3 regions of the Vibrio sp. 1069 genome follow, and region 3 is predicted to be linked to each of the others. Evidence: predicted binding sites of a transcription regulator. Region 3 holds the regulator's gene; each other region holds the start of a gene.

Region 1 (9,977 bases), on a different contig from region 3:
AAGGAGCGAAACGCTTGGTGTGTAATGCCCGTGAAGATGCCATCGCCTTTTATGAAAAAAATGGCTTTGAGCGTCGAGGCGAGCTAACCGATGAGCGTGGCCCTGTGCGCCATCAGCAAATGGTGAAGCAACTGGATCCGATGGCCAATGTGTTACGTCGCCCTGAATGGTGTACTGAGCTTCAACAGCGCTGGGAGCAACAAATCCCAATTAGCGACAAAATGGGGATCAAAATTAACCAGTACACGGGTTACCAGTTTGAATGCTGTGCGCAGCTTAATCCTAACCTTAATCCGCATAACACCATGTTCGCCGGGTCAGCTTTTACCTTAGCAACCCTGACAGGGTGGGGGATGACGTGGCTGCTGCTTAAAGAGCGTGGGCTGCACGGTGATATTGTGTTGGCCGACAGCTCGATTCGTTATCGTCAACCAGTCGAACAAAACCCCGTGGCGAGTACTTCGTTGGATGGGATCAGTGGTGACCTAGACCGATTGGAGTCGGGACGCAAAGCACGCATCGTTATTCACGTAGTGATTTATAGTGGTGACACGCCAGCTGTGGATTTTGTCGGTACCTATATGCTGATACCGAACTACTCGCAGTTACTCAGTTGCTGATGGGTTAAGCGCCGACTGACCTGCTGGGCGCTTATCTGTTTCACCTTCTTGCTCTGTCGGTGAGAGGATTTGTTCTTCTGCTGCGGAATGCGTGTTGGGTACTTCATCTTCTTCGATAATTTCTTCGTAAAGCTCTTCCTCTTGAGTCTCCAAATTGATGTTATCAATCACGATTGGCTGCTTGATGGAAGGATCATTTTTCTGTGGAGTCTCAATATCAGTAGGCTCGGCCAGTTTTGATGCGTTCACGCACTCATTACGGTGGGTTTCACCACTTAGTAGATCGCCTTCAATGTTTCCGCACGACTCTTCCAATTGATAAGTAATGCCACTTAGCGGGTTGTTGGCCATATCAAATGTTCCCCAAACCTTACCACTTATGGCTTTTCCTGAGATGGTGACCGGCTTTATGGCAACTTCCCCTCGTTGCGCGCTTAAACGCAGTGGACTTAAGGTAATGGCTTTGAGCGAATGATCCGCTTGGGACTTCAAGCGGGTATCTCGGAGATTGGCTTCCACTTCACCCGATAAGCTGTAGGCCAGCATGTTGCGATCACCTGATAACCCTTGTAGATCGAGGCTGAGATCGGAAAAACCATCAATAGCCAGTGTGTCGGGTAAAAAATAATCGTGGAAGAGCGATAAGGGAATACCATCAGCATTGACGTTGAGCGCCCAAGGTTGGCTTGGGGTACTCAAATCTATCTGTCCGATGCCTTCTACGTAGCCTTGATCGAGTGGCGCAAAAAGGCGAGTCAATTGCCAAAAGCCATCTTTGCTTTGCATGGCAAGTGCTGCGTGAGACGTGAGTATTTGGTCATAGCTGGCGTTGACAACGCTGACTTCCAATTCGCCTTGCCAAAGGCCCCAACGTTGAGCCGACTGTTTAATATCAAGCTGTTGTCCTTCGATATTTAAACCGGAAAGTTGCCAATAAGGTTCGTGAGATAGCTGGATAATTTGGCTGCGCTCAATGTCGAGTCGTTCGATTGCAACATGCTCTAACTCGCTGGTGGCGGCGTGCCACCAATTTAGGTTGTCTTCTGGCTGTGTTGCCCACTTGAGGCCTTGAATAGAGGCTTCTTTGAGCTTCCATTGTGTTGGCGTGAACAATCCAGAAACTTGCACTCGACCTTGCTGCCAATCTAAACTGAGCTCGTTGAGCTGGATTACTCCTGGCTCGATAGCGGCACTCAAACGTGGCTCTATTGCGGTTTGCTGCTGGAATCGAACGCTATCCGCCTGCAATGACACTTGAGCTTTTGTCTTCCAGAGAGACAGTGGCAGTGTGGCGTTTTCCACAGAAAGATCCAAGTTCTGCCAGTGCCAGTCGCCCCATTCAATATCGGCGTTAAGCAAATCTAAGCTATTAATATGATTAATGTTAAATGGTAGATCGTGCCAAGGTTTTGCAAGCAGTGACTGGCGCTGCGTATTACTCAGTTTCAGCTTGTTGATGGTCACATTTACTAAAGACCAGCCTTGAGGATACTGCTCCCCTTGCCCAGATATTTGACTGTTACGCCAGTTAAAAGAGGTGCCATAAAGCGTACTGTCTTGCGGTTTGTAGTCTATATCGACTAAGACTTGATTAAAGGCTTCGCCATTCCAATAGAGTTGGTCAGCTGCAAGTTGAACTTCGCCATATGGTATTAATTGACCATTCCATTGTGGTGATTGAATTTGAAGGTCAATGCCATTGGCAGAGAACTGCTCGTCGGCGTAATCAATATTTTTGAGCGCGATTTGATGGAATAAAACGTTATCTAAAGGTGGGAGCTTTGGTGCGCCATACTGCAAGCTCATACCATCAATCAATAAACTATCAACGATCCATTTACCATCGCGATAAACATCGGGATTCATCCATAAATCGACTTGCTCGATGTAAGACGCATCGTCTCCGCTGGTGTTCACGCGTTGTAAAGTTAGGTGATAGGGAAAGCCATAACGCACGCTTTCGGCCCGGAAGGGAAGAGAAAAGGTGTTTGACAGCAAGCGCCAGGTTGCGTCCGCGTAAGATGTTGTTAGCAGCGCAATCGTAGCGGCTGGAATGGCAACTAAGATAACCAGTAACAGAAGTAGAACTCGACGCGCTGTTTTCATCTTTGCTAGAACCTACGTGTGTTATGAAATAAAACTAGATAGGCTTTAGCTTGTATCAATATTCTGTGGTATTCAATAAAAAGCCCCTCAAAAGAGGGGCTTGAAGCAATTTTTGTAACTTGGCCTACGTAAAGGTGATAAGTTAATGCCAACTTTTCACTGCGTTTACGCGACGTCGCTGTTACTCGATTTAATCAATCTGAGGACCAGCCGCAACCAGAGATTTACCTTCAGCGTTGTCTGTGTACTTATCAAAGTTATTGATAAAGCGCGCTGCTAAATCTTTCGCTTTGCTTTCCCACTGAAGTGGGTCAACGTACGTGTCGCGAGGGTCTAGAATGCTAGGATCCACACCTGGTAGTGACGTTGGTACTTCAAGGTTGAAGATTGGAATGTGCTTAGTTGGTGCTTCTTCAATCGAACCATCAAGAATGGCATCAATAATTCCGCGTGTATCTTGAATAGAGATACGTTTGCCAGTGCCGTTCCAACCAGTATTCACTAGGTAAGCCTCAGCGCCTGCTGCTTCCATGCGTTTAACCAGTACTTCTGCGTATTTAGTTGGGTGAAGCGTTAGGAACGCCGCGCCGAAACAAGCAGAGAAAGTTGGTGTTGGCTCAGTAATACCGCGCTCTGTTCCCGCTAGTTTGGCGGTAAAGCCAGACAGGAAGTGGTACTTAGTTTGCTCGGGTGTCAATTTAGATACTGGAGGCAGTACGCCAAATGCATCGGCTGATAGGAAGATCACTTTATTCGCGTGACCGCCTTTTGATACTGGCTTAACGATATTATCGATATGGTAGATAGGGTAAGAAACACGTGTGTTTTCTGTTTTCGAACCATCATCAAAGTCGATAGAGCCATCGCCACGTACTGTTACGTTTTCTAGCAGTGCATCACGACGAATTGCATTGTAGATGTCCGGCTCCGCTTCTTTCGAAAGTTTGATCGTTTTTGCGTAACAACCACCTTCGAAGTTGAAGACACCGTCATCATCCCAGCCGTGCTCATCATCACCAATTAGCGCACGTTTAGGATCAGTCGACAGGGTCGTTTTACCCGTACCAGATAGACCGAAGAATACCGCTACATCGCCATCTTTGCCCATGTTAGCGCTACAGTGCATTGATGCGATGTCTTTTAGTGGAAGGAAGTAGTTCATCATGGCGAACATACCTTTCTTCATTTCACCGCCGTACCAAGTACCACCGATAAGTTGCATGCGCTCAGTTAGGTTAAATACGGTGAAGTTTTCTGAGTTCAGGCCTTGCTCTTCCCATTTTGGATTAGTGCATTTTGCGCCATTCATTACCACGAAGTCTGGTTCAAATGTCGCTAACTCTTCTTCTGTCGGGCGAATAAACATGTTTTTAACGAAGTGCGCTTGCCATGCGACTTCTGTGATAACACGAATGCTCAAACGTGTATCTGGGTTTGCACCACAGTAACCGTCAACAACAAACAAGCGTTTGTTAGAAAGCTGGTTTGTGACCAGTTCTTTTAGCTCGTCCCACACTTCAGGAGTGATTGGCTTGTTATCATTTTTCACTTGATCAGACGTCCACCACATATGTTCTTCTGTCGTAGCGTCTTTGACGATGTATTTATCTTTTGGTGAGCGACCAGTAAAGATGCCAGTGTCAACGGCAACCGCACCTAGTTCAGTAACCACGCCGCGCTCATAACCGGTTAGGTCTTCACGCGTTTCTTCCTCAAACAACATTTCGTAGCTTGGGTTGCGAATAACCTCTTTTACGTTATGCAGTCCGTGCTTGGTTAGATCAAGTGTTGCAGCCTTAGTATGTTCCATAACGGTCATAGGTGCTCCTTATAAGGATTTTGTAGGGATTTTGTAAGAATGTTTTAATTTTAATCTGCTCACCATGCTAGCAACGGGGCGGGGAGAAAACAGGGAGATAGCTCAAAATTTACCCATGATTTCAATAAGGTTTTAGGTAACCCGTCACATATTGGTGGGAATAGTCTATCGTGCACGCAATCCTTTGCGCTAGGGCAAAATCATTATTAATTGTTTAAAATTAAGCAGTTGTTTTATTACGCTTGAGGCTAGTTATTACGAGGGGTTGATCACAAAAAGGCCAGCATTAAGCTGGCCTTTTGTAGGGTAAATTACGTGCTTGATAAGCTATGTAAATTAATGCAGGGTTTTCTTGTCCGTAGAAGCTTGTGCATACAGTTCAGTGACTTCAGATTCGTCGAACGTATAAGTTGTGCCACAGTAATCACAATGTAAAGAAACTGATCCAACTTCTGCCAAAATGTCATAAATTTCAGCTTTCTCAACGGTGATGATTGCGGCACCGCTACGCTCACGAGAACAGCCACAATGGAACTCGACAGGTTGCGGCTCGTACAGACGTACTTTGTCTTGGTTATATAGTCGATACAATAACTCGTTCGCTTCTAAACCAAACAATTCTTCATCTTTTACTGTGTCAGTGAGCTGCTCTAGATGTTCGAAATCATCTGGAGAGCCAGTGCCGTCAGGGATCACTTGAATCAACATACCTGCTGCGTGTGCTTTGCCTTCATGCTCACCAGTGCGGATCCATAGGCGCGTTTTTAACTGCTCTGAGTTTGCAAAGTAGCCTTCTAGCACTTCTGCTAAAGTGTCACCTTCTAGTCCAACGACGCCTTGGTAACGCTCGCCGTTTTTCGGTTCGATGGTGATCACAAGGTAGCCCTTACCCATTAGATCGTGAATGTTTGCGTCATCGGCAACATCGCCTTCCCAGCGAGCTACGCCACGAACACGTTGGTTATGGTCACCGTTGATAACGGCAAGAGACACAGGACCGTCGCCTTGTAGCTGGATGGTGATCGAACCTTCGAACTTAAGAGTGGCAGTTAAAAGAGTAGTTGAAACGAGTAGCTCACCCAGCAGTTTCTCTATTGCTGCCGGATATTCCTTGCTGGAGATAACACGTTGGTACGCTTCATCCAATTGTACCAACTCGCCACGTACTGAAAGATCTTCGAATAGGTAGCGGTTTAAAACATTATTTGCCATGGAGTGCTTTCCTCGTTGGTAATTCCGGCTTTTATTGGTGTTTGAACTTAATGATGTCTCGGCGCTGCTTTTTATCTGGGCGGCGTTCCGGACTTGGGTTGTGGGCATTAAGCTTACGTTGAGTCGCGTGTTCCTCACGTTTCGCGATACTCTCATTGGTTTCGCGATATAAGGTTTGTGCGATGGGAGCGCCTCGGCGTTGATCTGAGATTTGTTCGATGATCACGATTTTTTCTTCGTTGCCTTGACGAAGTCTGACTTCAGCGCCCACTTCAACGATTTTACTCGGCTTGCTTCGTTGGCCATTATAGTGGACTTTACCGCCATCGACCATGTTACGTGCGATGGAGCGGGTTTTGTAAAATCTTGCGGCCCATAGCCATTTATCTAGCCTAACGGCTTCATTTAGGGAACTCATAGAACACTACGCTATCTAATCACTGCCCGAATACGGCAATGAGTGATGGATTATTCACCTACAGATGGAGTCAAGGCGTATTTTTTTCAAGGGAGTTGGCAAAAACTGCATAAGAAAAAGGTATGAAAGACAACTTGTGATATAGTTCACTGCTCTTTGTTGAGTAATAATTTTATTGCAAATTTAGCAATTTAAAGTCGATAGCTATCGTTATAGCTTAAATGACGGACGTTAGAATAAAGGAATCCATTCAGTGAAACGTTTAGAGCTAAGTGCAGGATTATCAAGCAGACCGCTACTGGCTCAGATCAAGTCCAATCATTATACCATTCAAGCCAAACTTAGCTTGTTGCTTACCTGTCTGTTTATTGCGATAACCGGATGGATACTTGGCAAAATTGTGTGGTTAGCCATACCTCAATCGTCGGAAGTGCCGCAATGGCGTCCATCGGCGAGTAGCGTTGCTGCGAGCAATAAAGGCGACGCGATAGATTTTAATGCCCTTCAGAATGCCAACCTATTCGGTAAATACACTGAGCAAAAAGCGGCGGTTGTAGAACAGCCTATTGTTAAAGACGCCCCTAAGACGCGCCTTAACCTTACGCTGGTCGGTGCGGTTGCAAGTAGTGATGCCAACACCAGCCTTGCTGTTATTGCTAACCGAGGTAAGCAAGCTACGTACGGTTTGGGTGAAGAAATCGAAGGGACACGTGCGACACTAAAAGCGGTATTGGTGGATCGCGTCATCATTGATAACCAAGGTCGAGACGAGACCTTAATGATGGAAGGTATAGAATATAAGAAGCTATCTGAATCGCCGCAGGTAGCTAGGGCGCAAGCTCAGCGAGCAGAAGCAGCGACGTCTGACGTTGGAGAGAAATTAGAGCAAATCCGCGAGGAAATTGCGAAAGATCCACAAAGCGTTTTTAAATACATCACCATTTCACCCGTCAAAAAAGACGGAGACATTGTTGGTTATCGAGTATCACCTGGTCGTGATGCCGCATTATTTAATGATGTAGGGCTACAACCTGGCGATATTGCGGTTCAACTGAACGGGATCGATTTAAGTGACCCGTCTTCTTCAGTACAACTGATGCAAGTGATGAGCGATCCGCAAGAATTAAATTTAACTGTTGAGCGAGACGGCCAACAGTACGATATCTATATCCAATTGTAAGACTTAGGCAACCGGCGTAAGTTCAGGGAGACATACGTGAAACATTGGTTCAGCAAAAGTGCTTGGCTACTAGCAGGAAGTTTACTCTGCGTACCAGGTGCAATGGCAAACGAATTTAGTGCGAGCTTTAAAGGCACTGATATTCAAGAATTCATCAACATAGTTGGTCGTAACCTCGAAAAGACCATCATTGTTGATCCTTCAGTACGCGGTAAAATCGATGTCCGCAGCTATGACGTTCTTAACGAAGAGCAATACTACAGCTTTTTCCTTAATGTCCTTGAAGTATACGGTTACGCAGTCGTAGAAATGGACAATGGGGTACTTAAGGTTATCAAAGCAAAAGACTCAAAAACCTCAGCAATCCCTGTGTTAGGTGATGGCAGCGCGCAAGGCGATAGTGTTATCACTCGAGTTGTCGCGGTGCGTAATGTGTCGGTTCGAGAGTTGTCTCCTCTACTTCGTCAGCTGATTGATAACGCCGGTGCCGGTAACGTGGTTCATTATGATCCAGCGAATATTATCTTGATTACTGGTCGTGCGGCAGTAGTGAATCGCTTAGCAGAGATCATCAAGCGTGTTGACCAAGCCGGTGATAAAGAAATTGAATTGGTGGAGCTGCGTAATGCATCTGCTGCTGAAATGGTACGCATTGTCGAAGCACTGAATAAAAGTGCGAATCAGAAAAGCACGCCAGAGTTCCTTGAACCTAAAATTGTGGCCGATGAACGTACTAACGCGATTTTAATTTCTGGTGATCCAAAAGTAAGAGCCCGCTTGAAACGTTTGATTCGTCAACTTGATGTTGAAATGGCGACAAAAGGTAACAACCGAGTTGTGTACCTGAAAAATGCGAAAGCTGAAGACTTGGTGGATGTATTGAAAGGTGTTTCCGATAACCTGCAAGCTGAAAAGCAAGCCGGTCAGAAAACATCAGGTGCATCGCGTGGTGAGGTCGTCATTGCTGCTCACGCTGCAACTAACTCGTTAGTTTTAACAGCGCCGCCAGATATTATGATGGCATTACAAGACGTCATTTCTCAACTCGATATTCGTCGTGCTCAGGTTCTTATTGAAGCGTTAATTGTCGAAATGTCTGAAGGTGATGGTATTAACCTAGGTGTTCAGTGGGGTTCGTTAGAAACGGGTGCTGTAATTCAGTACGGTAACTCAGGAGCCCCGATTGGTCAGGTGATGGTTGGTCTAGAAGAAGCAAAAGATCAAACCCGAACTGAATACTATACCAACTCTAATGGCGAACGAACGCCATATGATGTTACTGAATCAGGTGACTACTCTACGCTAGCGTCAGCACTTAGCGGAGTAAATGGTGCGGCAATGAGTATTGTCATGGGTGACTGGACAGCGCTAATTAGTGCTGTTGCTTCTGACTCCAACTCAAACATTCTATCTTCTCCGAGTATTACCGTAATGGATAATGGCGAAGCATCATTTATTGTGGGTGAAGAGGTTCCGGTTATTACGGGCTCTACGGCTGGCTCAAACAACGACAACCCATTCCAAACGGTTGACCGTAAAGAAGTCGGTATCAAACTCAAAGTAGTGCCACAAATTAACGAAGGTGACTCTGTACAGTTAAACATTGAACAAGAAGTTTCCAACGTATTAGGCGCAAACGGTGCGGTTGACGTTCGCTTTGCTAAACGACAGTTAAACACCTCTGTCATGATCCAAGATGGTCAGATGTTGGTTCTTGGTGGTTTGGTCGATGAACGCGCACTTGAAAGTGAGTCTAAAGTGCCGCTATTGGGTGACATTCCGGTACTTGGCCATCTGTTCAAGTCAACTAGCACGCAAACAGAAAAACGTAACTTGATGGTGTTCATCAAGCCGACGATTATTCGCGATGGTGTGACGGCCGACGGTATTACGCAGCGTAAATACAACTTTATTCGCGCAGAACAGCTTTACAAAGCGGATCAAGGTTTGAAGTTGATGGCTGACGAGAAGATCCCGGTTATGCCTGCCTTTGGCCAGGAGCGTCAGCACCCAACAGAGATTCAAGCGTTTATTGATCAAATGGAAAACAACTAATGGTTGATATGTTAGACACAGCGCCAAGTATGCGTCGTCTGCCATTCAGTTTTGCCAACCGCTTTAAACTGGTGCTGGAGACAGAGCATCCTGAGCGTCCACCTATTCTTTACTATGTCGAGCCGCTTAACCCTGCGGCTCTGGTTGAAGTCCGTCGTGTATTAAAGAAAAGCTTCGTACCGCAACCTATCGATAAAGAAGCCTTTGATAAAAAGCTGACTGAAGCATATCAACGCGACTCGTCTGAAGCGCGTCAGTTGATGGAAGATATTGGTGCTGATAGCGATGATTTCTTCTCTTTGGCTGAAGAACTGCCGCATGATGAAGACTTATTAGAATCGGAAGACGATGCGCCAATCATCAAATTGATCAACGCCATGTTGGGCGAAGCGATCAAAGAAGGTGCGTCGGATATTCATATTGAGACGTTCGAGAAAACCCTTTCGATTCGTTTCCGTGTCGATGGCGTATTGCGTGAAGTTCTGACCCCAAGTCGTAAGCTAGCGCCTTTGCTGGTTTCTCGTGTGAAGGTTATGGCTAAACTAGATATCGCAGAAAAGCGTGTGC
Region 2 (9,977 bases), on a different contig from region 3:
CAATCAAAAGTGGAACAGTACAATGGGCAAAGGTACTCTCTATATCGTATCTGCACCTAGCGGCGCAGGTAAATCTAGCTTGATCTCAGCGATGTTGGAACGCAACCCAACCTACGCAATGAAAGTGTCTGTGTCTCACACCACGCGCAACATGCGACCTGGTGAAGAAAATGGTGTCCACTACCATTTTGTAGCGAAAGATGAGTTTGAAGCCCTGATCGCTAAAGGTGACTTCCTAGAATACGCAGAAGTGTTTGGTAATTATTACGGCACATCTCGTGTATGGATTGAAGAAACACTAAATAAAGGTATCGACGTTTTTCTAGATATCGACTGGCAAGGCGCACGCCAAATCCGTGAACAAATGCCAGAAGCCAAAAGCATCTTCATCCTGCCACCATCAAACGGTGAGTTAGAGCGCCGCTTGAACACTCGTGGTCAAGATAGCGATGAAGTGATCGCAAAGCGTATGGCTGAAGCCAAGTCGGAAATCTCTCATTACAACGAGTACGACTACGTGATCGTAAACGACGATTTTGATACCGCTTTGATGGATTTTAAAGCTATCTTGCGTGCTGAAAGATTGAAGGAAGAAAAGCAAGCTGCTAAATATAAAGGTATGCTTGACGCGTTGTTAGCAGAGTAACTTCAAAAAAGTCACGCTGTAAAACATAAAGAATTTCCCGTTTTTTGCCCAGTGCGAAAAACACGATAAACTACCTGAGAAAGTCCACAAACGGTGGCTTGTCTAATTGCTAGTAAATAAAGTAGTTAGGTTGTATACTTTCTCGTCATTCTAAAATTTTAGTTAACTATTTGGAGTCCTCATGGCACGCGTAACTGTTCAAGACGCTGTTGAAAAAGTTGGCAACCGTTTCGACCTAGTACTGATTGCGGCTCGCCGCGCTCGTCAAATGCAAACTGGCGGTAAAGATGCACTAGTGCCAGAAGAGAACGATAAGCCAACGGTTATCGCTCTACGCGAAATCGAAGAAGGTTTAATTACTAAAGAAGTTCTAGACGCTCGTGAACGTCAAGAACAGCAAGAGCAAGAAGCGGCAGAGCTAGCGGCAGTAAGCAGCATCGCTCACAACCGTTAATTCTGACTTTAGAATTCAACAACCTCCCGGGCCTATAATTTGTATCTATTCGATAGCCTCAAAGACGTTGCCCAAGAATACCTAACAGAGCCTCAGATTGAGGCTCTGCGTCAATCTTATGTGGTAGCGAGAGATGCCCATGAAGGGCAAACCCGCTCTAGCGGTGAACCATACATCATCCACCCTGTCGCTGTGGCTCGTATCTTGGCCGAAATGCGCCTTGATATCGAAACCCTCCAAGCTGCTTTGCTGCATGACGTCATTGAAGACTGTGATGTAACTAAAGAAGATCTCGAAGAGAAATTCGGCAACACTGTCGCAGAATTGGTTGATGGTGTATCTAAACTGGACAAACTCAAATTCCGCGATAGGAAAGAGGCTCAGGCTGAGAACTTTCGTAAGATGGTTCTGGCCATGGTGCAAGATATCCGCGTCATTCTGATCAAACTGGCTGACCGCACGCATAACATGCGTACGCTTGGCGCGCTTCGACCAGATAAAAAGCGTCGTATTGCTCGTGAAACGTTAGAAATTTACGCGCCCCTCGCTCATCGTCTTGGTATTCACAATATCAAAACCGAACTCGAAGAGTTGGGCTTTGAGGCGCTATATCCCAACCGCTACCGCGTACTGAAAGAAGTGGTTAAAGCCGCACGTGGTAATCGTAAAGAGATGATCCAACGCATTCACAGCGAAATAGAAGGCCGTCTGCAAGATTTTGGCTTGAATGCTCGCGTCGTTGGTCGTGAGAAAAACCTGTTCTCTATCTACAACAAGATGAAAACCAAAGAACAGCGCTTTCACACCATCATGGATATCTATGCGTTCCGAGTCGTTGTTGATACCGCTGATACTTGTTATCGCGTTTTAGGCCAAGTACACAGCTTGTATAAGCCACGTCCTGGTCGCATGAAAGATTACATCGCGGTACCAAAGGCGAACGGCTATCAATCGCTACACACTTCCATGGTTGGCCCACACGGCGTACCTGTTGAAGTTCAGATCCGTACTGAAGATATGGATCAAATGGCGGACAAAGGTGTCGCGGCACACTGGTCTTACAAAGACAAAGGCGACAAGTCTGGTACCACTGCGCAAGTGAAAGCTCAGCGTTGGATGCAAAGCCTGTTAGAGCTACAACAAAGCGCGGGTAACTCATTCGAATTCATTGAAAACGTAAAATCCGATCTTTTCCCAGATGAGATTTACGTCTTCACACCAAAAGGTCGTATCGTTGAACTACCTTTAGGCGCAACGGCTGTCGACTTTGCCTATGCCGTACATACCGATGTAGGCAACTCTTGTGTTGGTGCTCGTGTTGATCGTAACCCTTACCCATTGAGTAAGGCATTGAAAAACGGTCAGACAGTGGAAATTATCAGTGCCCCTGGTGCGCGTCCGAATGCGGCATGGCTGAACTATGTCGTGACTTCTCGTGCCCGCACTAAGATTCGACAAGTACTGAAAACGATGCGTCGTGAAGAGTCGATTACTTTAGGTCGTCGCCTACTTAATCACGCACTTGGCCGTCACTCGATTGATTCAATTTATCCAGAAAATATCCAAGAAGTCTTGAATGATCTTCGCCTAGAAAGCATCGATGATTTATTGGCTGCTATTGGATTGGGTGAGTTGATGAGCATTGTGATCGCACGTCGTCTCCTTGGTGACACCGAAGAGCTCACGACAACAAGTTCAATCCCAACGGACTCGAAGAAGAAGCTTCCGATTCGTGGCGCAGAAGGCTTATTGCTGACGTTTGCAAATTGTTGTCATCCTATCCCAGATGATCACATTATTGCTCACGTATCGCCTGGTCGTGGTTTGGTTGTTCACCGAGAAACATGTCCGAACGTTCGTGGTTATCAGAAAGAGCCAGACCGTTATATGGCTGTCGCTTGGTCTGAAGACTACGATAAAGAGTTCATTGCTGAACTTAAAGTCGACATGCTTAACAACCAAGGTGCTCTTGCAGAACTTACCAACGTGATCTCGAAAACAGGATCAAACATTCATGGCCTTTCAACGGAAGAACGTGATGGTCGTCTATACACTGTGACTGTGCTGTTGACGACGAAAGATCGTGTCCACCTTGCTGGTATCATGCGTAAGATTAAGGCAATGCCTCAAGCAACCCGAGTCAGACGCAGAAAGAACTAACCTCTATCGCCACCTACTCTGTTAGGTGGCGATTTTTTATACCTCAATAAATATGAACCTAGAACGTTACAACCGTATTCACCAAGTCCTAAAAACTCGCCAAACTGATCTGACACTTTGTCTCGAAGAAGTACATAAGCCAAACAACGTCTCTGCTGTGATCCGCACCGCTGACGCGACAGGCTTACACAAAGTTCACGCAATTTGGCCAGACAAAATGCGTACGCTGAGCCATACCTCAGCTGGCGCGCGTAACTGGGTTGAAGTGGATACTCACGATTCGATTGAAACTGCGATTACCGAACTCAAAGCGCAAGGTATGCAGGTTTTGGTGACCAATCTTTCGGACACCGCCGTCGATTTTCGCGAGATCGACTACACCAGACCAACGGCAATCATTTTAGGCAGTGAAAAAGTTGGCGCTTCGGAGCAAGCCAAACAGCTTGCCGATCAAGACATTATTATCCCAATGGTGGGCATGGTGCAGTCACTAAACGTATCGGTTGCCAGTGCCGTAATTTTGTATGAAGCGCAACGTCAACGTGAAGCCGCAGGCATGTACGACCGAGAAGAAAGCGCTCTGCCTAAAGAGACAATCAACCGTATTCTCTTTGAACGTGGTCACCCAGTGCTGGCAAAGGTCGCGAAACGAAAAGGGCTCGTTTACCCACCACTCGATGAAGAAGGTCAAATCATCGCCGATGACGCGTGGTGGCAAGAGATGCAAAGCAAGTAACAGACTTTCGTCATCCTGAACGGCGGCGAAGGAGCGTGGTTCAGGATCTAATTCTCAAATATACAGATGCTGATAGTGTTAACTTCAGCGACATACTTGTTGGAAATAGAATCCTGATGTCGCTAAAGCTCCTCGGAATGATAGGTTATCAGTCAAATCATGACACTAACTAAAGCATGACTATTTTTTCCTGTACAAAAACACAGCTCCATGGTTAACATACTGCTATGTTAACCATTTTCTTAAGCCCTCTATGTCCGCCCAAATGTTATCTGCCGTCCCATTAACCTCCCTTTCTGGAGTTGGCGCGAAAGTCGCAGAAAAACTCGCCAAAGTTGGCTTACATAGCGTTCAAGATTTGCTGTTTCACCTTCCGTTACGCTACGAAGATCGTACTCGTATTTACCCAATTGCCAAACTGCATGCTGGCCTTTGGGCGGCCGTGCAAGGTAAGGTCATGGCAGTCGACACTATCTTCGGTAAGCGCAAAATGCTAACGGTAAAAATCAGCGACGGTAATGGCACTATCACGCTGCGCTTTTTCAACTTTACCGCAGCCATGAAGAACAATTTCACGCAAGGTAAGTTAGTGCATGCTTACGGTGAAATTAAGCGCGGTGGCATGGGTTTGGAAATTGTTCATCCTGACTACAAGTTTTACGTCAGCGAGCAAAAGCCCGATGTAGAACAGAGCTTAACCCCTGTTTATCCCACCACCGATGGATTGCGTCAAATCACATTACGCAACCTTACCGAACAAGCTTTAGCCCTGCTTGATAAAACCGCAGTGCAGGAATTACTTCCAGCGGGGTTGTATGACCATCAAATCACGATGTCGCAAGCGCTGCACACCATTCATCGCCCACCACCAACCATTAATTTAGATGAGTTTGACGAAGGCAAACATCCTGCCCAAATCCGCTTGATCATGGAAGAATTGCTCGCACAAAACTTATCGATGCTGGCGGTGCGTAGCAAAGGTCAGAAGGATTCAGCGCTACCTCTCGGTCCTTGTCATAAACTAAAAACGCAGCTTTTAGCCCAACTGCCTTTCTCTCCTACAAACGCTCAAACCCGAGTAGTACAAGAGATTGAAGCCGATCTAGAAAAACCGCACCCAATGATGCGATTAGTGCAAGGCGATGTTGGTTCGGGAAAAACATTGGTTGCCGCTTTGGCCGCTGTTAGAGCCATTGAGCATGGCCATCAGGTGGCACTCATGGCGCCAACCGAACTATTGGCCGAGCAACACGCTATCAACTTCGCAAACTGGTTTGAAACAATGGGCATTCAAGTCGGTTGGTTAGCGGGTAAACTCAAAGGTAAGGCAAAGGAAGCCGAGTTGGCTCGTATTGCCAGTGGTGAAGCGAAAATGGTAGTGGGTACTCACGCGCTATTCCAAGAGCACGTTGAATTTCATCACCTTGCTTTGGTCATCATTGATGAACAGCACCGCTTCGGTGTCCATCAGCGATTAGAATTGCGTGAAAAAGGCGCAAAACAAGGCGCCTACCCACATCAGTTGATCATGACGGCGACGCCTATTCCTCGGACCTTAGCGATGACCGCTTACGCCGATCTGGAAACTTCCGTGATTGACGAGCTACCACCGGGTCGAACGCCGATTCAAACCGTTGCCATTCCAGATACAAAACGTGACGACATCGTCGAGCGTGTCCGAAATGCCTGCTTAAACGAAGGCAAGCAGGCATATTGGGTGTGTACCCTGATTGATGAGTCGGAAGTATTAGAAGCGCAAGCCGCGGCAGATACCGCAGAAGAACTTCAACGTAAGCTGCCGGACGTAAAAATTGGTCTAGTACACGGACGAATGAAGCCGGCAGAGAAACAAGCGGTGATGCAAGATTTCAAAGACAGTAAACTGCATTTGCTGGTCGCAACGACAGTGATTGAAGTTGGTGTGGATGTGCCAAACTCTAGCTTGATGATCATAGAAAACCCTGAACGTCTTGGTTTGGCACAATTACACCAGTTAAGAGGTCGCGTGGGCCGAGGTTCCGTTGCTAGCCATTGTGTGCTGCTGTACCACTCTCCGCTGTCAAAAACCGCGCAAAAACGTCTCGGAGTACTACGTGAAAGTAACGATGGCTTCGTCATTGCGCAGAAAGACCTAGAAATTCGTGGCCCTGGAGAACTATTGGGTACAAAGCAGACAGGTCTTGCTGATTTCAAAATCGCAGACTTAGTTCGAGATCAACGCCTGATTCCCGAAGTTCAGCGTATTGCGCGTCATATTCATGACAATTACCCGACTAACGCAACAGCGATTATCGATCGCTGGTTGGGTGAGCGGGATATTTACTCCAAAGCGTAATGATTGAAAGCGAGCCAAATGGCTCGTTTTTTAATACGCCAAAAACAAAGCAAACGTTTGCTTTTTGAGTGAATCTCTCTATAATCGCGCACAAATTTTTAAGTGTGTTAGATCACACTCCACCAACCTGAGTTGACTCTGATTAACAGCAATCACAGGTAACGACGTCGACTCCACCCTGCTCTCCCATTCAGCGAGAACTAGGGAAATATTGCGACTAGCGAGACAAACAATGACAACTTCAAACCGATCTTCGGAACTGGTCTATCAACTCAACGATCGACCACCTTTGCCTCAAACCATTTTTGCCGCACTTCAGCACTTATTGGCGATGTTCGTCGCGGTTATCACTCCTTCACTGATCATCTGTCAGTCTTTGGGTGTACCAGCAGACCAAACGAATACCATCATCAGCATGTCTTTGTTTGCGTCAGGCGTGTCTTCGTTTATTCAAATTCGCACCATTGGCCCAATTGGCTCTGGTTTGCTCTCTATTCAAGGTACCAGCTTTAACTTTTTAGGCCCTATTATTGGTGCAGGCCTATCGCTGAAAGCCGGTGGAGCAGACATCAGCACCATGATGGCTGCCATTTTTGGTACGATTTTAGTCGCATCATTTGCAGAAATTTTCCTATCTCGCGTATTGGAGCATGCCCGCCGAATCATCACTCCGCTCGTTTCAGGCATCGTCGTCACTCTTATCGGTCTCACACTGATTCAAGTCGGCTTAGTATCAATGGGCGGCGGCTACGCAGCATTAAATGAAGGAACCTTCGGCAGCTTAGACAAACTTGCTCTGGCTGGAACGGTACTTGGATTAATTGTGATTTTAAACCGCTCGAAAAACCCATACATCCGTGTGGCTTCAATCGTGATTGCGATGCTAGTGGGCTACATCATGGCGTATTTTATGGGGATGGTAGATACATCTCAGCTAGGCGCAACCGAGATCGTAGCACTGCCCGTACCAATGCAATATGGCTTATCGTTTGACTGGTCTCTGTTCATTCCGCTGGTACTGATTTTCTTTATTACCGCACTAGAAGCCATCGGTGATATTACCGCAACATCTGAAGTGTCTGGTGAGCCAGTAAAAGGCCCAGTGTACATGAAACGCATTAAGGGCGGTGTGTTAGCAGACGGCTTAAACTCTGCAATCGCAGCCGTTTTTAACAGCTTCCCGAACTCAACGTTTAGCCAGAATAACGGCATCATCATGCTAACAGGAGTCGCGAGCCGCTACGTGGGTTACTTTATTTCTGGCATGTTAGTGATTCTTGGCTTGTTTCCTGGCGTCGCTAGCTTTGTTCAGCTGATTCCTGAGCCAGTACTTGGCGGCGCAACGATTGTCATGTTTGGTACGATTGCTGCCGCTGGTGTGCGTATTATCTCTCGTGTTGAGCTCGATCGCCGCGCAATTCTGATCATGGCCTTATCCTTCTCAATGGGACTTGGTATCGCGCAAAAACCAGAGATCCTGCAATTTATGCCAGAATTTATTAAGAGTATTTTCTCAACTGGTGTTGCAGCAGGTGGCATCACAGCGATCATTTTAAATCTACTTCTGCCAGAGAAACTGGAAGACGAAGATGAACTTCCTCAGGAAGTGAAAGAGTCTTAAGATTATTGAGAATAAGAAAAGCCCAACCTATTTAGGTTGGGCTTTTTGTTTTAAAGGGTGCGGGCCATCGACTTACTTGGTAGGAAAGCTGATTTGAGCGATTAAACCGCCTTCACTGCGATTACGCATCACCACAGAACCTGAATGCTGGCTGATTATACGCTTCACAATCGCCAACCCTAGCCCAGTGCCTTCACTACCGCGAGCGGTGTCACCACGCGTAAAGGGTTCAAATAACCTCGCGATTTGAGAATGCTCAATACCCGGTCCGTTGTCCTCTACTGAAATCCACACTAGCTGCTTATCTGCTGTCACACCAGTGCTGATTTTGACCCAGCCATTGCCATAACGTAGCGCATTCACAACTAAGTTACTGATCGCCCGCTTAATCGCAATCGCGCTTCCTTTGGCTGGCGGCAAGTTAAGATTAAGATCTGTTTCAATTTCAACCTCATAACCACCTTCAGAACTGGCGACGTCACTGGCAATCGTACTGATATCAACCGCTTCAAACGATTCTTGGTTCACCGGTTTGAGATAATCCATAAACTGACTGATGATCTCATTACATTCTTCCGTATCGCTAATGATCCCCTCCGCAAGATAGCTGTCCTCAGGAGACATCATTTCTGTTGCTAGGCGAATACGCGTCAGAGGTGTTCGTAAGTCATGGCTAATCCCCGCCATTAATAAGGCTCGGTCTTCTTCTAGCTCTTGAATACCTTTCGACATTTGATTAAAGGCTCGAGTTACAGAGCGAATCTCCGATGCGCCTTTCTCTGCTAAGGGGGGCGGGATCTCACCTCGACCGACGTCTTTCGCGGCTCTCTCTAAAGCCAAAAGTGGACGGTTTTGCAAACGAATAAACAACCAACCACCAGCAATGATCAGCAGCGCCATAATCAAACTGTTACGAAACAGCGGTGCAAAATCTTCTTCTTGCAGCTCAGATAACGGAATACGAATGATGGAGTTCGGCAACTTTTCGATGTGCATCCACAAAATGTAACTTTCATCGCCAAGCAATAAGCGTACTTCTGTAGGCGAACCCAGCTCTTGGCTCATTTCTTCAGACATCAAATCAATCGACATTGCGTGATGAAATTCAATCGCCTTATCGCTGTCAAGGCTGTGAACCGTCACCCCTAATCTTTCTAATAATTGACGCCTTAACGGTGCATCAGACTTTAAAGGTCCTTCATCATCAAGCACCAAATTGAGCTCATGGGCGAGAATTTTATTGAACTGCTGCAAACTCGGCATCAACGCGTAGTTAAAAACGGCGTAGTAAGAGAAAACTTGGCTCGCGAGAAGCAAAGAGATGAACAGCAGAATAGATTGTGTCAGTGAACTTCGGATGCGCATGGAACGTTCCTAGTGGTCCTAATCGCGAAATTTCAGCCTTCAAAGGGAAGGTAATGAAGGCTGAAGTTGCTATAGCCAAGTGCTGGCTATGGAGTGAAGAGATTACACCTCTTTGCCGTCTGGGACGAAAACATAACCTAGGCCCCACACGGTTTGAATGTAGCGCGGCTTGCTCGGATCGTCTTCTAACATGCGACGTAAGCGTGAGATTTGTACGTCAATAGAGCGTTCCATTGCAGAATATTCACGGCCACGCGCCATGTTCATCAATTTATCTCGTGACATTGGCTCACGCGCATTCATCACGAGCGCCTTTAGGACAGCAAACTCTCCAGAGGTGAGTGGCATTGCCTCGTCACCGCGGAACATCTCGCGAGTGCCTAAATTGAGTCGGAACTCCCCGAACTCCACCACTTTTTCTTCCGTGCTTGGTGCACCCGGCAACTCTACAGTTTGGCGGCGTAATACTGCCTTGATGCGAGCCAACAATTCGCGTGGGTTAAACGGTTTTGGCAAATAATCATCCGCCCCTACCTCAAGACCTACGATGCGGTCCACTTCATCACCTTTCGCGGTGAGCATTAAGATTGGCAACATATTGTTCGCGTGGCGTAGACGACGACAAATTGACAAACCGTCTTCACCTGGCAACATTAGGTC
Region 3 (9,977 bases):
ATCCGCTCAAACGAGCTTGAACAAGAAAAACACATGGAAGAAGCCTTCGTTAAACAAAACGACTTTATCCAGCAACAATTGATGTCTTGGTTACCTCAGTTTTCAGACAAATGTAAACAATTCGACGAATTTGGATTTTACTCGAGTGTCGCGAAACTATTAGTTGCATTTTGTAAACTAGACAGCGCCTACCTTCTTGGTGAATAATTGCCGCCTATTTTTAGGGAGCCTGCCTATCGGGCTTCCTGTATGCCTGAAAGTGACCAATTGTAAGTAACTTGGGTATAATATTCGTTTGCCTTAACTTAGCGCAAAGACGCTTGGTTATTTAGCAGTCAAAATGTGACTTCAAATACACAAATCTCTTGCTGAAAACATTGCTAGTCAGTTCACATAGGGCTAAAATGTGAGCGCAAACGATTAAATATGATTTATATGTAAACCGCTGAAATATAGCGGTTTTTGTGTTTTCTTAACAGGTTGATGGCAATTTCTCATCAGATAGAAAAAAGATAAAATTCATCGACCGATGCTGCTACGTACCCTTTTGTCGCACTTGGATCAACCGCTGCCGAGACACTTAGCGCCAATTTTATATTGCTAGGTGTGAAACCATTAGAGCATCAGGTACATCCAATACGACATATTTCAGTAGCTCGATACAGGACACCATTTATGGCCACGATAAAAGACGTTGCTCGCTTAGCCGGCGTTTCCACTACGACAGTTTCGCACGTTATCAATAAAACGCGTTTCGTTGCAGAAGCAACGCAAGAAAAAGTAATGAAAGCCGTTGACGAGCTGAATTACGCGCCAAGTGCCGTTGCACGCAGCCTAAAATGCAACTCAACTCGTACGATTGGCATGTTAGTAACTCAATCAACTAACCTATTTTTCTCAGAAGTGATTGATGGCGTTGAGAGCTACTGTTACCGCCAAGGCTATACTCTGATTTTATGTAACACAGGCGGGATTTACGAAAAACAACGCGATTACATTCGTATGCTGGCTGAAAAGCGCGTTGATGGCATCCTAGTGATGTGTTCTGACTTAACCGAAGAACTAAAAGAGATGCTTGACCGTCATGCGGACATTCCTAAAGTGGTCATGGATTGGGGCCCAGAGAGCTCACAAGCAGACAAGATCATGGATAACTCAGAAGAAGGTGGCTACATTGCAACCAAACATCTGATTGACAATGGTCATACGGATATCGCTTGTCTAAGCGGTCATTTTGAAAAGCTTGCTTGCCAAGAGCGCATTGCAGGTTTCCGTCGCGCAATGAGCGAAGCGAACCTAGCTGTAAATGAAGACTGGATCCTTGAAGGTAACTTTGAATGTGATACGGCCGTATTAGTTGCAGATAAAATTACCGCAATGGACAAGCGCCCGACGGCGGTATTCTGTTTTAACGACACAATGGCTCTAGGCCTAATGAGCCGCTTGCAACAAAACGGGATCAAAATTCCTGAAGATATTTCAGTGATCGGCTACGACAACATCGAGCTTGCGGAATACTTCTCTCCACCGCTAACGACTATCCACCAACCTAAACGTCGTGTTGGTAAAAATGCATTCGAAATTCTACTTGAGCGTATCAAAGATAAAGAACACGAAAAACGAATTTTCGAGATGCAACCTGAGCTTGTAATTCGAAATACTGTGAAAAAAATGAACTAAATTTCACTGTATTTAACCGTGTTAAATAAGCGCTCTACAGGGGCGCTTATTTTTTTGGAAAAATTAAGCATTCTCTAATACTTCACACCACTCTAATAACAATTGACTAACGTTAACTCCCTGTTTTATATAAATGTAATATATATTAAGAACTCCTTTTCAAAGGCCAATTTGCACCTTTCCATATGCAAAATAGAGCATTCAATCTATCATTTTTATTGAACCGAAATCACACTTTTAACGCTAAACCGTGATGTTAATTCAATATAAGAAGTATGCTCATTGTGTCACGCACAGGGCAAACCATTCGAAAGAGTGGGACGCAAAGCCTCCGGCCTGAACCATATTACGATATGGAAGGTAGCGGGGTTACCGATGGCAAGTGTGTAAGCAATGACTTTACTCTGTAATGACATTGTTTTTACGCATGTTTGCTACTCTCTCGGACCTGACTTTTGGTGGCGTAATATTAATTACACCGAGATAACAAAACATGGATAAACCGATACTCAAAGACTCTATGAAGCTATTTGAGGCACTTGGTAATATCAAGTCGCGCTCAATGTTTGGTGGCTTCGGACTATTCGCTGATGAAACAATGTTTGCACTAGTGGTAAACAATCAGCTTCATATCAGAGCAGACCAAAAAACTTCATCTGACTTCGAGAAACAAGGGCTAAAGCCTTACGTTTATAAAAAACGTGGCTTTCCAGTCGTTACAAAGTACTACGCTATTTCCAGCGATTTATGGGAATCAAGCGAACGCTTAATCGAAGTAGCGAATCAATCATTGAAAAAGGCAAAGCTTGAGAAAGAACAGCAAGCAAGTACAAAGCCTAACCGTTTGAAAGATTTGCCTAACTTACGACTGGCTACCGAGCGCATGCTAAAAAAAGCCGGCATCGAATCCGTAGAGAAGCTTGAAGAGGAAGGTGCGCTTAACGCCTATAAAGCGATAAGAGATACGCACTCTGCAACCGTCAACATTGAGTTGCTATGGGCACTAGAAGGGGCTATCAACGGCACTCATTGGAGTGTGGTACCTCAAGCTCGCCGAGATGAGTTGATGAACGGCCTCCAATAAAAGTCGGCCTAAAAACTATCTTGTAAAACCGCAGTCTAATCTGCGGTTTTTTTGTGAAATTTTTTCGGTTTTCCTACTGTCTTATTACATATATCCCAAATTGGAATCAAAATTATGAATAAGAAACTGATATTAGGTCTCATCCTACTAGCGGCTATCGTCTTTTTAGGTATTAACTTTGGCCAGTATTTAACCTTAGAGAATGCAAAAGCCCAACAAGAAGCACTAACTACATACATCGATCAGAATTTTGTATTCTCGGCTGCGATTTACTTTTTTACCTACATTGCAATTACCGCTTTTTCTATCCCAGGAGCGGCAGTAGTCACCTTACTTGGTGCAGCCTTATTTGGTTTTTGGACAAGCTTGCTACTGGTTTCTTTCGCTAGCACTATGGGGGCAACACTGGCCTTCTTGAGCAGCCGATACTTATTGCGTGACTGGGTACAAAACAAATTCGGAAATAAACTCAACGCAATTAATCAAGGTGTCGAAAAAGACGGAGCTTTTTATCTATTTTCCTTGCGTCTAATCCCTGTATTCCCTTTCTTTCTAATCAACTTACTGATGGGCTTAACGCCGATGTCTGTAGGTAGATTTTATCTCACTAGCCAAATAGGTATGCTGCCAGGCACAGCCGTATATCTGAATGCAGGTACTCAATTAGCAACAATTGAAAGCCTATCGGGCATTGTTTCACCCGCAGTATTAGCGTCTTTTGCGCTATTGGGACTATTTCCAATCATCACTAAATGGGTTATGAATAAAGTAAGGCCGACACCAAGTCAGCAAAACTCGTAATTGGTGAAGTGGGTATTTTGATGAAAATATTTATCGCTAAAAACCCAGCAGAAGCACACATTGTATGTGAGCTGCTTAAAGTGGAACAAATTTACTGTGAAGTTCGTGGAGAAGGTATTTTCGGCTTAAAAGGAGAACTGCCGTTTGGTGATGATACCGATCCTTATGTGTGGCTTTTTGACACTGCACAAAAGATGAAAGCTGAAGAAATAGTAAAAGCATATCGAAAACAATCCGATAGGCATGAGTATCAAGATTGGCAATGCCCAAAATGTCATGAAATAAACGAAGGGCAATTTGGTGCATGTTGGCAATGTGGATATCAACTAGGAGAGCTATAGCGGCTCTCCTATTCAGTGGATGCACTCAGTTTTAAGCACATACAGCTTGCTGTTTAATAAACTCGATGGAGTGTTGATTGAAGTCTTCTGGACGCTCTACATTGCATACATGACCACAATTCGGGATTTCTCGTAGAATGCTGAGCTTATGTGCTGCAACCATTTCTTTGACAGGTTTAATAAACATGTAATCCCTGTCGCCCATTAAGTAAAGAGTCGGAATGGGTAACTCTCGATCTTTAAAATATTTCATTAACGGATTTACATCAGCGGCAAGAATAAACCAACGTTTAAATTCTTTTTGGCAAAGCTTCTTGGCTTCGCGAATAAAAAGGTGGCGAGATTCTCGTTGGCTTCTTTGAGGCATAACAATATAAGCGAACAGTTTGTAGAGCCACATGTACGGTAGGATATGCTTACAAAAATTACCTAATTTCACCAATATCTGAGAACGAGTGTTAAGCCTTGTGACAGCACCGCCGAGCACCATCGAACGTACGCGCTCTGATGACAATTCAGCAAGGTTTCGAACAATAATAGTACCAAGCGACATACCGACAAAATGAGCGGATTGGATCTTTAAATGGTCCAATACTTTCAAAATATCTTGGGTAACTTCCGTAAAGGTATAACGGCTAGCAATGAGCTCTTTAAGTAACTGATTTGACTTTCCATGACCTCTTAAATCGATCAGCAATAAGTTAAAGTGTTGCTTGTAAGCTTTAATTTGCTTGAACCAGATAGAAGAGCTACCACCAGCACCGTGCACAAATACAACCCACTCATTACTAGTAGGGTGCAAATAGGTTTTATGAAAAAGTAGCGGCTGGGTCATATTGAGTATCAAAAAGATCGTGCTATTGAGTAAAAAGCCATCCTACCACACTCCCCTTACTCAAGATAATAAAGGCACCTCATTCGGTGCCTTTCGTTACAATTTTAAGTCAAACTAACGCTGAGTGGTAAAGCTGCAAATAAGATTCTGCGGCCTTTTGCCAACAAAAGTCTTGTTGCATCGCGTGCAACTGTACTTTATTCACTTCAGGCTCGTTTTGAGCGTAGAGCAACAGTGCCCTTAGCATCGTTAACAACAATGCCTGCGGTGTCGGTTCGAAAAAAACAAACCCCGTTGCTTCAGATGGGTTTACATCATAATCGCTAACGCTGTCCTTCAAGCCACCAACACCGCGTACTATCGGTAATGTCCCATAAGCCATACTATAGATTTGGTTTAAGCCACATGGTTCAAACTCAGAAGGCATCAAGAAGAAATCAGAACCCGCTTCAACGATATGCGCAAGTTCATTGTCATACGCTTCTACAAAGGCAAATTGGCTAGAAAACTGCGCGGCAACCTCTCGTAACTGAGCGGCAAGAACAGGGTCTCCGGTCCCAACGACAACTAGCTGAACATCGTGCTTCAAAAAATCGGCCAAAGCAGGCAACAAGTAATGAACGCCTTTCTGCTGGGTCAACCGACAAACCATACCGAACATAGCTACATCTTTTTCGGGCAAATTTAGTCTTTGTTGTAATGCTTTTTTACAAGCTTTCTTCCCTTGCGACATACTTTTCTGGTCGGCGCAGTAATTAACCGGCAAGTAGGTATCCGTTTCCGGATTCCAAGCGCTGTAATCACAACCATTCAAGATGCCGACTAAGTCCTGCGCACGTTGCTGAAACTCCCAAGCCATGCCGTGACTGCCAAGCTCTGTTTTTAGTTCCTCTGCGTACGTAGGGCTAACCGCGTTTATCTTATCTGCATTCATTACACCAGCTTTAAGCATCGTAATATGCGTTGCACTCACCGCAGCATCGGGAACGTTTCTACAATGAAACTCTGGCAAACACTGCACGTCTTCATAACTAAATACGCCTTTAAAGACCGCATTGTGAATTGAAATGACGCTTTTAGTATGAGCAAAAAACGGATCATTGCCATACCTGTGCTTGAGCAAAAATGGAACAAGACCTGTGTGCCAATCGTTCGCGTGTATGATATTAGGTTGAAAGGCGAGCTTGGGTAACATATCGAGACATGCTGCACTAAAAAACGCAAAGCGCTCGCCGTTATCAGTATACGCTTGGTTGTTCTCCGCATACATTGATGGTCGATTGAAATACGGCGGACAATCAATCAGGTAAACAGGATTTTGACCTAACATGAGCCGCAAAACTCGATACTCCGTATGCGGCCATGATGTTAATTCTGTTTCTAATACAACTTCTGCGTCTGCGAGTTTATCAATACTGCTGTACGCAGGGATGGTAATTCTTACGTCTTGCTGTAGGTTTTGAAGGGCTTCCGGTAGTGCCTTGGCAACATCTGCCAAGCCACCACTTTTAATGAGTCCTTCAACCTCAGAAGCTACAAACAGAATAGATAAGTTGTTAGTAGCCAACTCGAGCTCCTTTCGGAATAACAACAATGCCCTCCTCAGACACGTGGAAGTGTTTTTTATCTTCTTGAAGATTCACACCAATCTGAGTACCAGGAGCAATATCGGCATCCTTGTCGACAATCACACGACGTAAAACACATCCTTCGCCAATTTTTACGTCACCAAGAAGTATACATTCGCTGATATCGCAAGCAGAAGCAATATTACTGCGAAAACCAAGCACCGACTTTTCGATTCTTGAGCCTCTAACATAGCTGCCATTACACACTAAACTATCGATTATCTGCACACGACCATTATCAGAGTCGGTAAATGTCGCAGGTGGCAATGGTGGGTAGTAGGTATGCAATGGCCATTTACGGTTGTACAGCGAAAATGGTGCATCTTTTTCTAGCAGATCCATATGCGCTTGCCAGTACGCATCAATAGTTCCGACATCACGCCAGTACACCTCTTCTTTTTCGCCACTGATTTTGTTGGTACTGAAGTCATACACGAACACATCACCTCTAGGGAACATCTTTGGAATGATGTCCTTTCCAAAATCATGTGATGAAGCTTCATTATCCGCATCTTCGACCAACTCTGAGAACAGTACCTGAGCTTCAAAAACATAGTTACCCATTGAAACTAAAGCGTAATCAGGGTCACCAGGAATCGACTTCGGATTTGCTGGTTTTTCTTCAAAGCCAATCATACGGCCTTCGCTATCCACTTCGATAACCCCAAATTGCGACGCCTCTTTTAGTGGCATGCGCAATGCAGATACCGTCAGAGAAGCCTGCTTTTCTGAGTGGAAGTTCAGCATTTGTTTGATATCCATCTTATAGATATGGTCAGAGCCAAAAATACAAACTTGCTCTGGTTCCTCTAACTCCATAAAACGCAGGTTTTGATAGATCGCGTCCGCCGTCCCTTCGTACCAACGTTTACCAGTACGCATTTGAGCGGGAATAGGATCGATAAAGCGGTCTGTAATGCCGTTGATGTTCCACCCCTTTTTTAAGTGATGGAATAAAGATTGAGATTTAAATTGGGTTAGGACGTAAATGCGCATCAGATCCGCATTAACAAAATTGTTTAGAGCAAAATCGATCAATCGATAACTACCACCAAACGGTACCGAAGGTTTACTGCGAGATTCCGTTAAAGGTCTCAAACGAGAGCCTTCACCGCCAGCAAGAATCATTCCCAAAACACCAGCCATTTGTTGTTCTCCATATCGTTATAGCTTGGATTTGGTACTCGCTTGAATGAGTCATACTCGGGGAGTCAAGCGAATACATTTAGCAACCGTCTCTGAGTTTCTGTGAACTCTTACAACACGGATAAAAAAGCTACGGCACTTCCAGTATGCAACGTCCACTCTTTCCTTATTTTTTGACGCAAACAATGCACACAGTTGCACTAATTTTTGTAATAAATTATCTAAGCGGGTTCTAAATTACAATTTTTAATACGCCATTCTGTGTACCATACAGCTCTTGCGTACTCAAGACGATATCTAGATCACACATGGAAAAGCAAACGATTACATTGTGAAAACAATTTACGAACGGATTCACTACACCGCCGATTTTTTAGCCCAATGTATAACAAATATGTGAATGCAAAATGAAAGTTACAACGAATATTTTTTACATAAAAAATACATCAGCGACTACGAAATATTGATACTGGGATCTTCTCGCGTCAGCAAAACTCAGTCAAAGCAGCAAAGATCTATACGAACAACACAGTGGCCTTTACGCAAAAACAAAACGCAAAAAAGGCAGCGATATCGCTGCCTTTTTACATTACTTAGATCGTACGTTTTTATGCTTTCGCTTTTTTACGCTTATCAGTGACTTCCCACTTACCGTCAACAAAGAGCGCTGTCCAACCAGATGGTTTGCCATTCTCTTCCGAACGAACGTAGTTCTCTTTTGTTTTGCGACTAAAGCGTACAACTGCAGGACGACCATCAGGATCTTCTTGCGGTGCGGTCGCTAGGTATTTGAACTTCTCAGGTAAACGCTCTTCAAAACGTGCCAGTTCAGCAACCAAAGGAGCACGTGTCTCGCGCGATTTCGGGAAGTTGCTTGCCGCCATAAATAGACCTGAAGCACCATCACGAAGTACGAAATACGCATCTGAGTTTTCACATGGCAACTCGGGGAAATGAACAGGATCTTCTTTCGGGGGCGCGACTTCGCCATTCTTCAAGATCTTACGAGTGTTCTTGCACGTTTCGCTCGTACAATCCATGTATTTACCAAAGCGACCGTTCTTAAGCACCATATCAGAGCCACATTTGTCACATTCAACAACTGGACCATCGTAGCCTTTTACTTTGAACTCGCCGTATTCAACAAGGTAGCCTTCACAGTTCGGGTTATTACCACAAACATGCATCTTACGCTTGTCATCAATCAGGTATGCGTCCATCGCTGTTTCACAGATCGGACAACGCTTTTTAGCACGAAGAGCTGCGGTTTCAACGTCTTCTTCTAGAACGTTAATAATACCTTCTTCGTCACCCAAGTTGATGGTTGTCTTACAACGCTCTTTTGGTGGTAACGCGTAACCTGAACAGCCTAAGAACACACCTGTCGAAGCAGTACGGATGCCCATTGGACGGCTACACGTCGGACACTCGATATCCGTCATGACGATGTGGTTTAACTTCATACCGCCTTCTGACTCATCCAGCTCCGCTTTTTCAAGATCGCCAGTAAAATCAGCAAAGAAGTTGTCTAACACAGCTTTCCAGTTCACTTCACCTTCAGCGATTTGGTCCAATTTCTGTTCCATACGCGCAGTAAAGTCGTAGTTCATCAAATCGTTAAAGCTGTCATCAAGGCGGTCAGTAACAATTTCACCCATTTTTTCAGCGTAGAAACGGCGCTGATCAACTTTCACGTAGCCACGATCTTGAATCGTAGAAATGATCGATGCGTAAGTCGACGGACGACCAATGCCTCGTTTCTCCAGCTCTTTAACCAGTGCTGCTTCAGTGTAGCGCGCAGGTGGCTTTGTAAAGTGCTGTTTAGGGTCAAGTGACTCTAAGCTTAGCTTATCGCCAAGTTGTACCGCTGGAAGGATTGTATCCTCGTTTTTGCCCATTGGACGCTGTACACGAGTCCAGCCGTCAAATTTAAGGATACGGCCTTTCGCTTTAAGCGTGTATTCTGCCGCTTTTACGCTGATGGTTGTTGAATCGTATTCTGCTGGCGTCATTTGACACGCTACAAACTGATTCCAAATCAAAGCGTAAAGTTTGTGCGCATCAGCATCGACACCTTGCAGGTCTTCCGCCTTAACACCCACATTTGAAGGACGGATCGCTTCGTGCGCTTCCTGTGCCCCTTCTTTGCTACCGTACGTCAATGGTTTCGCTGGCAGGTACTTATCACCAAACTCAGAACCAATAAAGTCACGTACAGCGTCCACAGCCTCGGCACTTAGGTTAGTCGAGTCAGTACGCATATAAGTGATGTAACCGGCCTCATAGAGGCGCTGAGCTAGCATCATGGTCTTTTTCACGCCGTAGCCCAGGCGTGTACTCGCTGCCTGTTGAAGCGTAGAGGTGATGTAAGGTGCTGAAGGCTTGCTCTTTGTAGGGCGGTCTTCACGCTTACATACTTCGTAACTTGCATTCTCAAGTACAGACATCGCTGCTTTGGTTTC

The links. The regulator PurR, encoded in region 3, represses purine synthesis genes. The targets are predictions, from matches to a motif close to TNANGNAAACGTTTNCNTNA.
Region 1: a site for PurR is predicted at 4,718-4,737, ahead of pckA (phosphoenolpyruvate carboxykinase (ATP)). Genes of this name have one in related genera too.
Region 2: a site for PurR is predicted at 6,377-6,396, ahead of R7040_RS08425 (uracil-xanthine permease family protein). Genes of this name have one in related genera too.

Annotation. Positions count from the first base shown of each region.
Region 1 covers NZ_JAWOWP010000004.1:72,808-82,784, forward strand. Annotated here, with positions in the region: gene R7040_RS08280 (bifunctional GNAT family N-acetyltransferase/hotdog fold thioesterase) at 1-620, shown strand, start outside; gene R7040_RS08285 (AsmA family protein) at 606-2,726, opposite strand; gene pckA (phosphoenolpyruvate carboxykinase (ATP)) at 2,917-4,545, opposite strand; gene hslO (Hsp33 family molecular chaperone HslO) at 4,882-5,757, opposite strand; gene hslR (ribosome-associated heat shock protein Hsp15) at 5,789-6,175, opposite strand; gene gspC (type II secretion system protein GspC) at 6,429-7,355, shown strand; gene gspD (type II secretion system secretin GspD) at 7,392-9,410, shown strand; gene gspE (type II secretion system ATPase GspE) at 9,410-9,977, shown strand, end outside.
Region 2 covers NZ_JAWOWP010000004.1:101,251-111,227, reverse strand. Annotated here, with positions in the region: gene gmk (guanylate kinase) at 23-646, shown strand; gene rpoZ (DNA-directed RNA polymerase subunit omega) at 828-1,100, shown strand; gene spoT (bifunctional GTP diphosphokinase/guanosine-3',5'-bis pyrophosphate 3'-pyrophosphohydrolase) at 1,140-3,260, shown strand; gene trmH (tRNA (guanosine(18)-2'-O)-methyltransferase TrmH) at 3,313-3,996, shown strand; gene recG (ATP-dependent DNA helicase RecG) at 4,250-6,331, shown strand; gene R7040_RS08425 (uracil-xanthine permease family protein) at 6,564-7,952, shown strand; gene envZ (two-component system sensor histidine kinase EnvZ) at 8,025-9,317, opposite strand; gene ompR (two-component system response regulator OmpR) at 9,420-9,977, opposite strand, start outside.
Region 3 covers NZ_JAWOWP010000001.1:87,768-97,744, reverse strand. Annotated here, with positions in the region: gene torD (molecular chaperone TorD) at 1-207, shown strand, start outside; gene purR (HTH-type transcriptional repressor PurR) at 676-1,680, shown strand; cyclic di-GMP riboswitch class I at 1,968-2,057, shown strand; gene R7040_RS00400 (TfoX/Sxy family DNA transformation protein) at 2,174-2,764, shown strand; gene R7040_RS00395 (TVP38/TMEM64 family protein) at 2,879-3,565, shown strand; gene R7040_RS00390 (DUF2007 domain-containing protein) at 3,586-3,906, shown strand; gene R7040_RS00385 (alpha/beta fold hydrolase) at 3,938-4,741, opposite strand; gene glgA (glycogen synthase GlgA) at 4,851-6,308, opposite strand; gene glgC (glucose-1-phosphate adenylyltransferase) at 6,298-7,515, opposite strand; gene topA (type I DNA topoisomerase) at 8,124-9,977, opposite strand, start outside.